One region of the Lysinibacillus sp. CNPSo 3705 genome, then DNA from elsewhere that is predicted to be linked to it. Evidence: riboswitches for the same ligand, from Rfam matches in the RefSeq annotation. Region 1 holds a riboswitch; each other region holds the start of a gene.
The links. Region 1 has a riboswitch for cobalamin ahead of nikA (nickel ABC transporter substrate-binding protein). Riboswitches for the same ligand answer to the same signal wherever they lie in the genome.
Positions count from the first base shown of each region.

Region 2: it holds a riboswitch for cobalamin, as region 1 does, so the genes downstream of both, PVA17_RS08415 (FecCD family ABC transporter permease) here and nikA (nickel ABC transporter substrate-binding protein) in region 1, are expected to answer to the same signal.
Region 3: it holds a riboswitch for cobalamin, as region 1 does, so the genes downstream of both, PVA17_RS09990 (energy-coupling factor ABC transporter permease) here and nikA (nickel ABC transporter substrate-binding protein) in region 1, are expected to answer to the same signal.

Region 1 covers NZ_JAQZSD010000053.1:15,499-19,913, reverse strand. The annotation lists gene nikA (nickel ABC transporter substrate-binding protein) at 1-1,185, opposite strand, end outside; cobalamin riboswitch at 1,329-1,521, opposite strand; gene PVA17_RS18840 (hypothetical protein) at 1,643-2,689, opposite strand; gene PVA17_RS18835 (histidine kinase) at 2,794-3,060, opposite strand; gene PVA17_RS18830 (VOC family protein) at 3,152-3,568, opposite strand; gene PVA17_RS18825 (hypothetical protein) at 4,105-4,251, shown strand.
Region 2 covers NZ_JAQZSD010000014.1:65,173-69,587, forward strand. The annotation lists gene PVA17_RS08410 (anti-sigma factor) at 1-564, shown strand, start outside; cobalamin riboswitch at 1,244-1,427, shown strand; gene PVA17_RS08415 (FecCD family ABC transporter permease) at 1,619-2,608, shown strand; gene PVA17_RS08420 (ABC transporter ATP-binding protein) at 2,609-3,382, shown strand; gene PVA17_RS08425 (ABC transporter substrate-binding protein) at 3,441-4,415, shown strand, end outside.
Region 3 covers NZ_JAQZSD010000018.1:42,832-47,246, reverse strand. The annotation lists gene cobJ (precorrin-3B C(17)-methyltransferase) at 1-685, opposite strand, end outside; gene PVA17_RS09995 ((2Fe-2S) ferredoxin domain-containing protein) at 690-1,061, opposite strand; cobalamin riboswitch at 1,204-1,386, opposite strand; cobalamin riboswitch at 1,793-1,977, shown strand; gene PVA17_RS09990 (energy-coupling factor ABC transporter permease) at 2,362-3,108, shown strand; gene PVA17_RS09985 (energy-coupling factor ABC transporter substrate-binding protein) at 3,110-3,382, shown strand; gene cbiQ (cobalt ECF transporter T component CbiQ) at 3,386-4,156, shown strand; gene PVA17_RS09975 (energy-coupling factor ABC transporter ATP-binding protein) at 4,156-4,415, shown strand, end outside.

The sequences.
Region 1 (4,415 bases):
CATTAGTTCCGCCATTGGCTTTTGAATTGCATCTGTAGCAATGTAGATTAAATCTAATGTTAATGGCTGTCCGTTTTTAGAGCGAATTTTTTCACCCTTCTGTAGCTTCCATCCCGCTTCCTCTAACAATTGTTGCGCTTTTTTGGGATTATATAAAATGGGCGCTAAATCAATATTGGCATAGGGAATAGCATCCCAAAATAGTGTATTGGCAACCTTTTCTGTACCATGTGTAATACTATCAACCATTTGTTCCTTATTGATTGCATATTGAATCGCTTGGCGAACCTTCAATTCTGCTAACGGGCCAGACTGTGTATTGAACAGTAGCGCTTTTGTAGACAAAGGTTCAGACGTAGCGGTTTTATATTTTCCACTATCTTTTAAATACGTATAGTTATCTAAACTAATAATGCCTCGACCATATATTAAATCTAATTCTTCGTTTTCAAAGGCCAATGAAATCGATTCTGAATCAGGGATGATTTTTACTTTTATTTGTTCTACAAGAGGTTTTTCTCCCCAGTAGTTGTCGTTGCGACTGAATAGAGCGTATTCATCCTTTTTGTAATCTGTTAAAACCCATGGGCCTGTCCCAATTGGCGCTTTCATTGCATCTTGGGTCGCATCACCTTCTGGGAATCCATTATCCCCTAAAAAACGGAAAGGTCTTACAAAGGCAAGTTCGTTTAAAACAGGATAATACGGTTCATCTAATTGCAATCGAATTGTATAATCGTCTACTTTCACAACCTCTTTAATATGGTTAACCATACCCATCCACGAATGCAATTCACGATTTGCTAAAACGGCATCAAAGTTGCGTATTACATTATCTGCATTAAAAGCTGTTCCATCTGAATACTTGACATCTTTTCTCAAATGGAATACATAAGAGGTTTTATCCTTTGAGATGTCCCAACTTTCTGCTAGTTTCGGCGTAATTGTTCCATCATCATTATAGTCAACCAATGATTCATAGACCATTGCTTGTGCTGTCATTTGATTTGGTAAATATGTATGGGGATTTAATGGACCTACATCTAATGGCCACCCAATCGTTATCATTTTTTCGTCTGTCTGTTTTTTCGATGCTGTCTCTCCCTTTTCATTGCTTGTACAGCCAGTGAGTAAACTGAACATCAAAATAAGCGTGAAAGGAAGTAAATACTTTGTCAATCTCATTTTCTGTCTCCTTCTTTGTTTGTGGTTCACTAAATGAATCTAGATTGAAAGAAGGCATAAAAAAACCTTATTCCAAAAGAATAAGGACAGAACAACTTACTATAAGTAAGCCTCTATCCATCTCCCTATCTTTCGTAGATCATCAATGAATCTCTTTACAAGCAGGCATTCTGGCTCATGAATCATAATGTTGCTTCACCTTCCCAAGTAATTTCTCAGTGGTTATCGAAACAAAACTCCTCATTTACAGCTGCGGGACAGCATGGGATTTACACCCATTTTCCTTTTAATTGAATGAAAGCTTATTTCACTCAAACTTGTAATGGTTGCTATGAAATTAGTATTAAACATATCATGCTCTAATGTTCGCGTCAATTTTATTTTCTGAATATAATAAAAACCTATTAGTAATGGCTAACACAATAAGGCCAGGTTCTTAACCTTGGCCTGTTTTACTTCATATGTCAGCTTTCTTTAATGAAAACAACGTATAGATCGTATCAATTTCATGGGATTTTTCCAAAACCCACGAGGTTTTGGTTAAAATCCGCTGCAATCCCTCTAGCCCAAGATATTGGATTTGCACGCCAATAAATTCTGTAAAACCCAGGTATCCCGGATTTACATGCGCCCGGTCGAAAATTAATGAACCCGTGATCCGAGCGTCCGCCGGGGAGTTAGTATAGAAATGGTTTAGATTTTCAATGATGGCTGCATCCGAACCGTACTCAAATAGACCACCCTCCGATGAACAGAGTTGAATCCAGTTGGAACGTTCTAAACTCATCTTTAATAATGCCTCTGGTTGACTCCAGTCATAATGAATAATATTGAGGGCAATGTCCAGGTCATGAAGGCGTTCCCCTGGCTGCTTCAAAGCATCGATGCATCGCTTGGCAAAATTGGGGCCATAAGTATCGATATCTAAAATATTGATTTCAATCTTGCGTTCCTTAAGTAATTCTGGGTCCGATTCTTGAATGAGAATTAGGGTGTTGATACTGTCGGTAGCGGCCCCTCCAGCGATATTAAAAAAACAAAGGTTCCGTTCAGGAAATTGCTTAAGCTGGGGTAGCAAAATTTCCGACTGGCACCGACAAAGATCCCTCAGCCTGATCCGGAGTCCCATAAAAGAAGTTTGCTTCACTGCCCACTTATCCCGGAAACCTAATTTTATCCCTCTAGTTAAATCGGGGCCAAGTTTGTACAGCAAAGTACGCATGCCACTAAGATAAGAATTGTCAACATTCGACATTTTCACAAAGATGTTGCGGATAAAGCCAGGCATCTTTTTTAATGATTCAATGCTCCTGGCTGACTTAAGACAGCTCAAATGATACGCCTGTTCATCAATACTTGCGTTGAAAAGGGGATGAGTAATATCTAAGATAGGCAATTGAATTTCATTCTCGAAAACCGCATAAAGAATTCGCTTATTTTCATTTGCATTGTCCACTTTATCACCACTTAATTTATCAATTTTCTGCAAAAAACCAAGAAACAAATAACGCAATAATACTTTCACCTAATGAACGCTGTCTTTTTGTTTAGATATTCGTGAATTAAATATAAATAACTTCACCATCTTCTTACAAAGAACGTACCCGCTTATTGCTCTAATAAATAAAATATCGGTAGTACTATCAATCCTAGTAGAAAAAGCACTGGAATCGCGGAAACAATTAACGCAAAAATTCTTAACTTCCCCTTTTGGCTAAAAAATGCAGTTAGAAATGAAGCTATTATTAAAGAAATAACTACAATGTCTCCAATTTCTGAGGTTCCGTTCACTTCAATTGGTGTAATATAGGCGAAAATAATGAACAAAGTAAATAATAACAATGAAATAATACTTAAATATTTTCTTAAAGCCATTACCTTACCTCCTGCATTTTTTACAATTGACTATTTTTATATATTCTTGTTTCACTAATCTGCTCCTATAGCTAGCACCAACTTTTATTACTTAATCCCAAACAGACCAAGCAGCCTCAATATGATTACCTGATGGGTCAGTAAAAACAAAGTATTTAGCATTTTCTCCACGCCAAATAATTTCACTAACTTCTACACCACTATTCTTTAATGCGGTATGTGTATATTCCAGGTCTGGACAATTCAACGTAAAAGTTTGATACAGGCGACCATCCCGTAAAAAATCTGCTGTTGTAAGATCCTTTGTTTCTACAAGGAGTAATACAACATAGCCTTCTGGCGGTGTTAATACCGCTACAAACCCAATATCATCTTGAAATTTTGGCGTTTTAAGCTTAAATCCAAGCTTTTTTTGGTACCATTCAATTGTTTCATCGATATTATTAGTTGGTAAATAGAGATAGCCTATTTTACTGAACAACGACTTTTGCACTTGAGTACCTTCCAATTCCCTCACTCCTGATTAAAAATTTTAGGTTGTTTAATAGTATTCTACAAAATCCAATATATCCCTTTTGCCATTTAGAAATGTTCGACAAATGTTTTGACTAACGACGCAGAATATTTGATTAAGGTTTGGAACCAACACACCTAAAAAAGGCTTGAGAAAATGAAAAGAATTGCCTTTGATTAACTAAAGATACATTTGAAGTCGATGAACAGCAATAATTATTAATAAAACAAGCGATTGAATTAGCAAATCCACCAGCATTAAAATAGAATAAAAATGCTCAATTAATAGATGCAATAAATATTGATTTAGATAAGACTGGAAATTAATTGGGGGTAACGGCAAAAGAAAACTTTTTTAGTAACCATTCATGACGGAAAAATAGATTATACAAATGATGTAACGAGGGATGGTACTTCTCCTTACCCTAAAAAAGAGTTTATACAAATGAAAGATATTAAATATGATTCACCTGAATTGCTACAATCAGGGGTATTTATCCAGGCAGAAAGTGGGCTAAAGGGAATAATTTTATGCTTAGAAAAGTAGAGAGAGATGTTACTATTCTATTCGTAATAGGTTGGAACAGTGACCAAACAAAAATGAAAGAAATGGGCTTTAATGCTTCCACAGGAGAATACATTAAGCCTAATGGCTACGAGGGATTTAGTTTAATATAGAGGAGCAAAAGCAATCTTTTTTAAATTGCACAAACTAAGCCAACTTTTTAACGTACAGGAAATTGGCTTTCGTTTTATCGAAATAGCGAAATCACAAACGGTAACTCACATTAATAAAATATGAATAAATAATGATTATATGTACATCTTCTACTTCGAAGTTA
Region 2 (4,415 bases), on a different contig from region 1:
TATGTAATGGAAATGCAAGAAGGTTTTTTGGTAGAAAATACCCGTGAAATTAATAAGGGAAAGGAGAGTATTGATTATTTAAAAAAAGTGCGTTTCAAAAATAGGAGAAAAATTTTCGTGGTCGCAGGATCATTACTAGCTTTCTTTCTCATTATATCTGTGAGTTATTATTTTCTTTTTGTCCATATGTGGATAGCAGATGAGAATAATGTGCAAAAAAACATTCAACGACATGGAACAACAGTTACTTTGACATTCCAAACCAAAAGTAACAATCGTTATCTTTTAGCTATGGAGGATTCTAGAAATAATAAATATAAAGATGAAATTATTATTTATGAGAGTTGGAATATTCTAGCTGATAAGAAATGGAATTTTTTCTCTGAATTAGCGAAATCCCACAGGGACGGTGTTAACATCACATATACCTTCTTAGATGAAAATACTCTATTACTCAACAATGGTGAAGAAAAAGAATTATCCGATGAGGACAAGATAAAAATTCAATTTAAAAATAATACAGAGGAAATAAGATTAAAAGATTTATATAATTTAAATCACTAGCGTCGAATTAAAATAATTCAAATATATTGTTAAAAACTTAATTTTCTGCGATATCATCCGTGCATAAAAAAGTCTTTATCATGGTTTGGGAGGTAGTCAACCATCCGAATCCAAAATAAAGGACATAGAAAATGGATAAGTTTAAAAACATCATTTGAACAATGGTTTTCACCGATTCTTTACACAAATGGAGAAATTAGTTTACAAAGAAGCTTCATATCGCTTCATTTTTGAAAATTATTATTGTTTGCGTAGCTGAATGAAACCGAAAGTCTACGTACCATTAGTGACACGCTTTTATTAGACGACTACAAAAAGCAACGTTTTTAGAATCCATCAGTTTTCACAGTTAGATTGGCGATTAAACCAAGTGCCAACTGAGTTTTTTCAACATATTTATTAAAATAGATAACCAAAAAATTTTATTTTGTTAAATTAAGATTATCCACACTAATATTAAATATAGAGAAGAAGGCGATTCCTCATAGTGTACTGTGAGGAATTTGTAAGGTAAGATAAATCACTATCTAAATTTATTTATTTTTCTAATAATAATTAATGTTCAATAGTTCTGTTTTATAGCTATTAATAGCTCGTTTATCACCACTTTTACTTGATCGTAATAAATAATATAATTGCTATCTGGAAAATATTCTGATATTGTTCCTCTTATAACTTAATAAAATATTATTTTGTTGGTGCGAATGACTTGTTCGTTTGCTTAAAAGGGAAATCGGTGCAAATCCGGTGCTGTCCCGCAACTGTAATGGAGAGTCTATACAATATGTCACTGTAGCGAGCTATGGGAAGGCGTATAGATGATGAACCTAAGCCAGGAGACCTGCCAATAAAAGTCAACAAACTTACATAGAACCACGAGGATGGTTGTAGTGACTGGGAATCGACGCCCTTTATTTAACTATGACATCCTCTTGTAGATAAGGGGATTTTTTTTATGCCCTTTGCTTTAAGAGAGGAGAGCGTTTTGAAGAATCCAACAACAAGAAAAATTAACTTACTTTTAGTCGTATTAACGGGTGTCGTTCTAATATCTATGACGTTAGCGATCATGGTAGGCTCTGTGTCTATTACACCTAGTATTGTATGGCGCATTATTTTATCGCATATCCCGTTCAACCCACTTGGCATTACATTGGATTGGAGCCGTTCACAGGAAATCATCATATGGCAAATTCGTACTCCCCGCGTAGTACTTGCCATAATAGTCGGAGCGGGGCTTGCTATTTCGGGTGCTGCTATTCAAGCTTTAGTTCGTAATTCAATCGCGGACCCCTATATTTTGGGGGTATCTTCCGGTGCATCTGTCGGGGCTACATCTGTTATTTTACTTGGCACTTTTTCATTTTTAGGTATGTATGCGCTATCATTTGCTGCTTTTATAGGTGCGACAATTGCAGTACTGATTGTGTTTTTCTTAGCACGAGTTGGGGGACGAATTTCAGTTGTTCGATTATTATTAGCCGGAATTGCCGTGTCACTAGTTTTGTCAGCAATGACGAATTTTATGCTGATGATGACGAAGGAAGAGGGGGGCATAAAGGCAGTGATCTATTGGATGATGGGAAGTTTGGCCGGAGCGAAATGGGTGAATATAATGATTCCGTTCGTAGTTTTAACGATCGTCTACATAATTTTACGTCTACATGCACGCCATTTGAATTTACTTTTACTTGGCGAAGAATCTGCTGTTACGCTAGGGGTTAATTTAGAGAAATTTCGATTGCTACTAATTTTAGTAATTTCCCTATTAACAGGTGTCCTTGTTGCTGTAAGTGGTGCAATTGGCTTTATTGGCCTGATTATTCCACATATCGTACGTATGATTGTCGGCTCAAATTATAAGTTTGTACTGCCAGTTAGTGCATTAATTGGTGCGATATTTTTAATATGGGCTGATGCAGCTGCGCGCATTGTGATTGCACCTGAGGAAATGCCGATTGGAATTATAACGGCTTTATGCGGATGCCCATTCTTTATATGGATGTTGCGTAAGCAAATGTATTCTTTCGGGGAGGAGAATTAAATGGTATACGTTGCAAAAAACGTTACTTTTGCCGTGCAGCAGGTGAAAATATTAAACAATGTTTCTGTACATATTCAAGAACGCGAGTTTGTGGGCATAATTGGCCCTAATGGCAGTGGGAAATCGACCCTTTTAAAAAATATGTACCGTATGCTACAACCCCAAGAGGGAGAAGTATTTTTATTTAATGAAAATATTTACAAGCAATCTTCAAAGGTGGTAGCAAAGCAACTTGCCGTCGTAGGGCAGGAAACACCAGTACTATTTGAGTTCACTGTTAAAGATCTTGTGGCAATGGGACGTACACCGCATAAAAGGCTTTTGGAAGTAGATACAAAAGAAGACCTAGCTATTGTTGAGGAATCGATGCAGCAAGCAGGGGTACTGCATTTAAGTGAACGTACTTTTAGTTCCTTATCTGGTGGTGAGAAAAAACGGGTCGTTGTGGCAAGGGCATTGGCGCAACAGGCTAAGGTTATGGTATTAGATGAGCCAACGAATCATTTAGATATTCAGCATCAACTCCAGCTCATGGATTTAGTACGGGGCTTGCCGATTACGGTCATTGCAGCCTTGCATGATTTAAATATTGCAGCAACTTATTGCGATAAAATTTATGTTTTAAAGGACGGAGAAATTGCGGCATATGGAACTCCGTTTGATGTATTAACACCCTCATTGCTACAAAAGGTGTTTGGTGTACATGCGGAAGTTAGTGTACATCCTGTCACAAAAAAGCCGCATATTTTTTATATATCTGAGCAATTTTTATAGTTAGTTAAGAGTTTTAGATTTCTTTCTATAGATTATTTAGAAAAAAGGAGAAGTAGACATGAAGACATTAAAAAGCGTATGGCTTGTTCTTGCGATCGCAATGCTAAGTATGTTAACAGCTTGTGTTAGCGAGGAAAAACAGGAATCATTATCGAAAAGCGAACAAGTAGAACCAGCAAAAGCTGGTGCAACGGAAGTAACGATTGACAATAACGATACGACACAAGTCTATTCGGAAGCACCAAAAAAGGCAATTAGCTTAAATCAGCATGTGACAGAGATTATGCTAGCGTTAGGCTTAGAGGATTCAATGGTCGGAACAGCATATTTAGATGATGCGATTTATCCACCGTTACAAGCAGCGTATGAAAAAGTTCCAGTATTAGCTGAACAATACCCAACAAAGGAACAAGTGATTGATGCAGGAGCAGATTTTTTATATGCAGGCTGGAAAAGTGGGTTTAGTGAGAAAGGTGTCGGAACACCAGTAGAACTAGAAGCACTTGGCATCCACACTTATTTACATACATCTTCAAGCATTACAAATCCTAAGTTAGAGGATATTTTCGACGATATCCGCAATATCGCTAAGATATTCCATGTGGAAGAGCGTGGAGAAAAATTAATTAAGCAAATGACAAAAGATGTAGAGGACATTCGTACGAAGCTTCCGCAAGAGGAGGGTAATTTACGTATTCTTGTATTTGATAGTGGTGAGAAAGAAGTTTTCACAGCTGCACAAAACTTCATGAATGAACTTGTGACAGTAGCAGGTGGAAAAAATATATTCGGCGATGTTGAGTCTGGCTGGACAACCGTTTCAAAAGAAGATGTAGTTGAGCGCAACCCTGAAGTTATCGTTGTAATTGACTATGGTTCAACTACTGCTGAAGAAAAAATGAATTTCCTAAAAAATGATCCGGCACTAAAAGAAACGGAAGCGGTAGTAAACGGACGTTTCGTTATTTTACCACTATCAGCAGCATCTGAGGGTGTTCGTGCGGCTGAAGCAATTCGAATTTTGGCACAAGGA
Region 3 (4,415 bases), on a different contig from region 1:
TAACTGTCGTTAACATGCCGATATCATGTTCAAGCATTTCAGCTAAAGTAGTCATCGTAATTTCTTGACGGTCGCGATATGCGCTTTTTACAAGTCCAACCGGTGTATCTGGCGAACGATATTCTAATAAAATTCGTTGCGCCTCTACGATTTGTCTCGTACGACGTCCACTTTTTGGGTTATAAAGAGCAATAACAAAATCCGCCATCGCTGCTGCTTCTACTCTTTTTGCAATTAAATTCCAAGGTGTTAAATGGTCACTTAAACTAATGGTACAGGCGTCATGCATAATTGGAGCACCTAGTAAACTCGCACACGAATTAATAGCTGAAATACCTGGAACAATTTCTACCTCGATACCAGTGGCTTCTGTCCAGCCTAGCTCGATTAATACCTCATACACTAATCCTGCCATTCCATAAACGCCGGCATCTCCACTGGAAATGACCGATACGATACTTCCAGCCTCTGCTTGACGTACCGCTTCCTGTGCACGTGAAACTTCCTCCGTCATACCAGTACTAATAATCGACTTTGCACTAACTAAATCCTGAATAAGTTCAACATACGTTTTATAACCAATGATCATATGACTTTGTTGCAGTGCCTCTACAGCACGAGTCGTAATATGTTTAAAGTCTCCAGGGCCAAAGCCAACTACGAAAATCTTACCTTTTTGCGCCATGTTGTTACCCCTCTTTCACCTTTTCAATACCTTTAATGGCTGTTGTTTGTGCTGTACGGTGTAGCGAGCCTTCACGCAATGTAAAGACATGCTCATTATGTAACGATTCATGATTTAAATCTTGTACGAGTGCCTTCGCATGCTCTGTTGTCGGGATACGGTACCAATTCCCTTGAGGATATGCAATGACAACACAAGCATCCTTACATCTGCCATTACAGCGAGTTCTCGTCGTATGTATTTCCTGATCAAGTGCCAGCACCTGTATTTCGTCACGGATCGCCTGTGTAATGTCCTCAGCATCTTTTTTCATACAGCTACTGCCATTACAAATAAACAGATGTGTTTTCATACCCTCTAAATTCCAAGTTGTCATAATCGTTCGTTCTCCCCTCATTTGCTTTTAGGAAAAAGAAAAACCTTTACTCTAGACGAAGAGTAAAGGTTTAGTAGAAGCCAAATAAAAACGAATATATACAGGTACTCGCTTTCGCTTCAACTTCTCCCTCCGAAAAGTTTGCATGCATCATCACATAAGCAGGTTTCCTGACTTAAGCTTCCTTTTACTTTCGCGCCTTCCTAGTTTCACTAGTGGCAATCACGATTTCATCAGCTATTACAGTAGCGGGGGCTGTATCGGACTTTCACCGATTTCCCTATTATCTTGAAAATATTCAAGCACTTATGGACGTTTTATATGAATTTTTTAATATATCAAGTATGCCTCGGCATACTTGTCCGAGGGCTTTACCTTCTTTCAGCAGGTACAGGTGTTTTGACACCCGCTGAAAAGAACTTAAATCAGCATTCATCTCACCATCTATACAGGTAGGAGGCTTCTATAGCGAACGCTTCACTTTCACTACAAAAGACATTTGCTGAAAGCAATTTTCATGTAATTGAAAACTGTTTCTATCATAGCTTATTTTTTAAAAATTTCAATATTACTTTCTTAATTTGTGACAATTTTTTTAAAATTCAATAGAAAAACGCGACATTTCTTTTTGATTTATCTAAATTTTCGACATAGACTATCAATTTTAAATTTTTTCATAAAAATCATAGCATAAATATGGAAATTCATGTTACACTTTGTCGTGAAATCTCACAACTTCATCTTTTTTCGGTGCGAATTGTTCAGCTTTTCGCTTAAAAGGGAAGCCGGTTCAAGTCCGGCGCGGTCCCGCCACTGTACTAGGGAGTTTTATAGAAAAAGTCACTGTCCAAAGGATGGGAAGACCTATAAAACGTTGAACTAAAGCCAGGAGACCTGCCGAAAAATACGTGATCGTTTCAACCTACGAGGATGGGTGTGCGGCTTAGCAGATTAGAATTTTATTTGCTTTTTTAGCTATGCACTTTTCCACTATCGGAGAAGTGCTTTTTTTCATTCAGCAGAGACTCCATCTCAAGGTGGTAGATGCGTACAGATATGGTTCCAACGGGCCAAAACACCTACTGAATGAAAAAAAAGCCTCTGGCGGATGTCACGGACTTTGAAAGGAATGCACAATTCAAAATCCAGACAAATTGTTTATCTGTGCGAAAGCGAAGCGGCAGCTACAAATGTTTTCTGTAGCGAAAGCGAAGCGGTAGCTACAATTACGCCAAGGCACATTGGATCGATCGCATACTAATACTAATTCGTAAAATTTTAAAGCTAGGAGGAGAGATTCTTGAAATTTTCAGGTTGGAAGCTTAGTTATTTCTTATTGGCATTTTTATTCGTGCCAAATCGTGCATTTGCGATGCATATTATGGAGGGCTTTTTGCCAATTGAATGGGCGATTTTTTGGTGGGTCGTATCGATTCCATTTATTATTTTAGGATTACGTTCTATTCGAAAAACCATTGAAGAAAATCCTGAAACAAAAATGATATTAGGGCTATCGGGTGCCTTTGCCTTTGTACTATCTGCCTTAAAAATCCCTTCTGTAACAGGGAGTTGCTCGCATCCAACAGGAGTTGGACTTGGAACAGTTCTTTTTGGACCATTAGCGATGAGTGTTATCGGGACAATCGTATTATTATTCCAATCTTTACTGCTAGCACACGGTGGACTTACAACATTAGGGGCAAATACCTTTTCGATGGCCATTATGGGCCCTATTATCGCTTACTATGTATTTAAGGGCTCACAAAAAATGGGATTATCATTTTCAGTAGCCGTCTTTTTAGCAGCAATGCTTGGTGATTTAGGTACATATGTTGTCACTTCAGTGCAACTAGCTCTTGCCTTCCCTTCTGAGGTCGGAGGCTTTATGGCTTCATTCACAAAATTTGCTGGTATTTTTGCCTTAACTCAAATTCCTCTTGCTGTTAGTGAAGGAATTTTAACAGTGATCGTCATGAACTTCCTAAAAAAATACAATGTGAGTGAATTAAAGGCTCTACGTGTTTTCTCAACAAAGGAGGCACACTAACATGAAAAAAAACCTACTACTCTTAGCCATTGTTGTGTTCCTAGCGATTATCCCCCTATTTATTCAAAAAGGGGCAGAATTCGGAGGGGCTGATGGTGAAGCGGAGGCAGCAATTAGTGAAATTGATGCTAACTACGAGCCATGGTTTGAAAGCTTATGGGAGCCACCAAGTGGTGAAATTGAAAGCTTATTATTCGCACTACAAGCTGCTATTGGCGCTGGATTTATCGGCTATTTCATTGGCTTAATGCGCGGCAAACATAAAGAGAGTTAAGCGATGTTACTCATTGATAAGTATGCTTATTTAAATAAATTAGCGACTGTTCATCCGCTAGAAAAAATGACGTTATCCCTTGGACTACTTATATTGTCGCTTATCATGAGAGATGAACGAATTTCACTCATTACATTTTTTGTGATGAGTGCTTTTATCATTTTAGGTGCAAAAATCCCTGCTAAATATTATGCTAAATTGCTATTGCTACCCGGATTTTTTTTACTATCAAGTTTAGTGTCAATGTTAATTTCTATAGCGCCAACAACTAGCACGTTACCAGCGTATATTTGGTCATTTTCACTTAATAGTTGGACAATTTTTATCGGCAGAGCGAGCCTCGTGACAGCACAACAGCTTTTTTTCATCGTCCTTGGCAGCATTAGCTGTTTGTATTTTTTAATTCTCACAACATCAGTCCACTCTATTTGTTACGTGCTACGACAATGGCGAATTCCAACTCTATTTGTAGAGCTAGTAGAGCTGACGTATCGTTTTATTTTTATCTTTTTAGATAGTATGCAAAAAATTCATCTTGCCCAGCAGGCTCGTCTAGGATACAGCTCCCCTATACAGTGGCTTCGTTCGGTATCAATGTTAATTACAGCTTTATTTGTCGAGATGTTCCAACGCAGTCGTGAACTAAACAATGCGATGGAAGCCCGTGGAGGCGAAACTGTTTATTGGCAAAACGATGTTATCTATAACACAAAAAATTGGATAGGTATTGCTACTATTTTTATACTGCTCATCATTTATGGAGGTTTTTTCTGATGACAGATTTATACTTTGATTTAACACATTTATCCTACGCTTATGCAGATGGAACTTATGCACTAACAGATATTACACTTCAAATTCCAAAGGGGAAAAAAATCGCTTTACTTGGTCATAATGGAGCTGGAAAATCAACGTTATTTCAGCATTTAAATGGTATTTTGAAGCCTACCGCTGGAAGTATATCCTTTTGTGGCAATGACCTGAACTATAGTAGAAAAGCATTAAAACAATTACGCCAACAGGTTGGTATTGT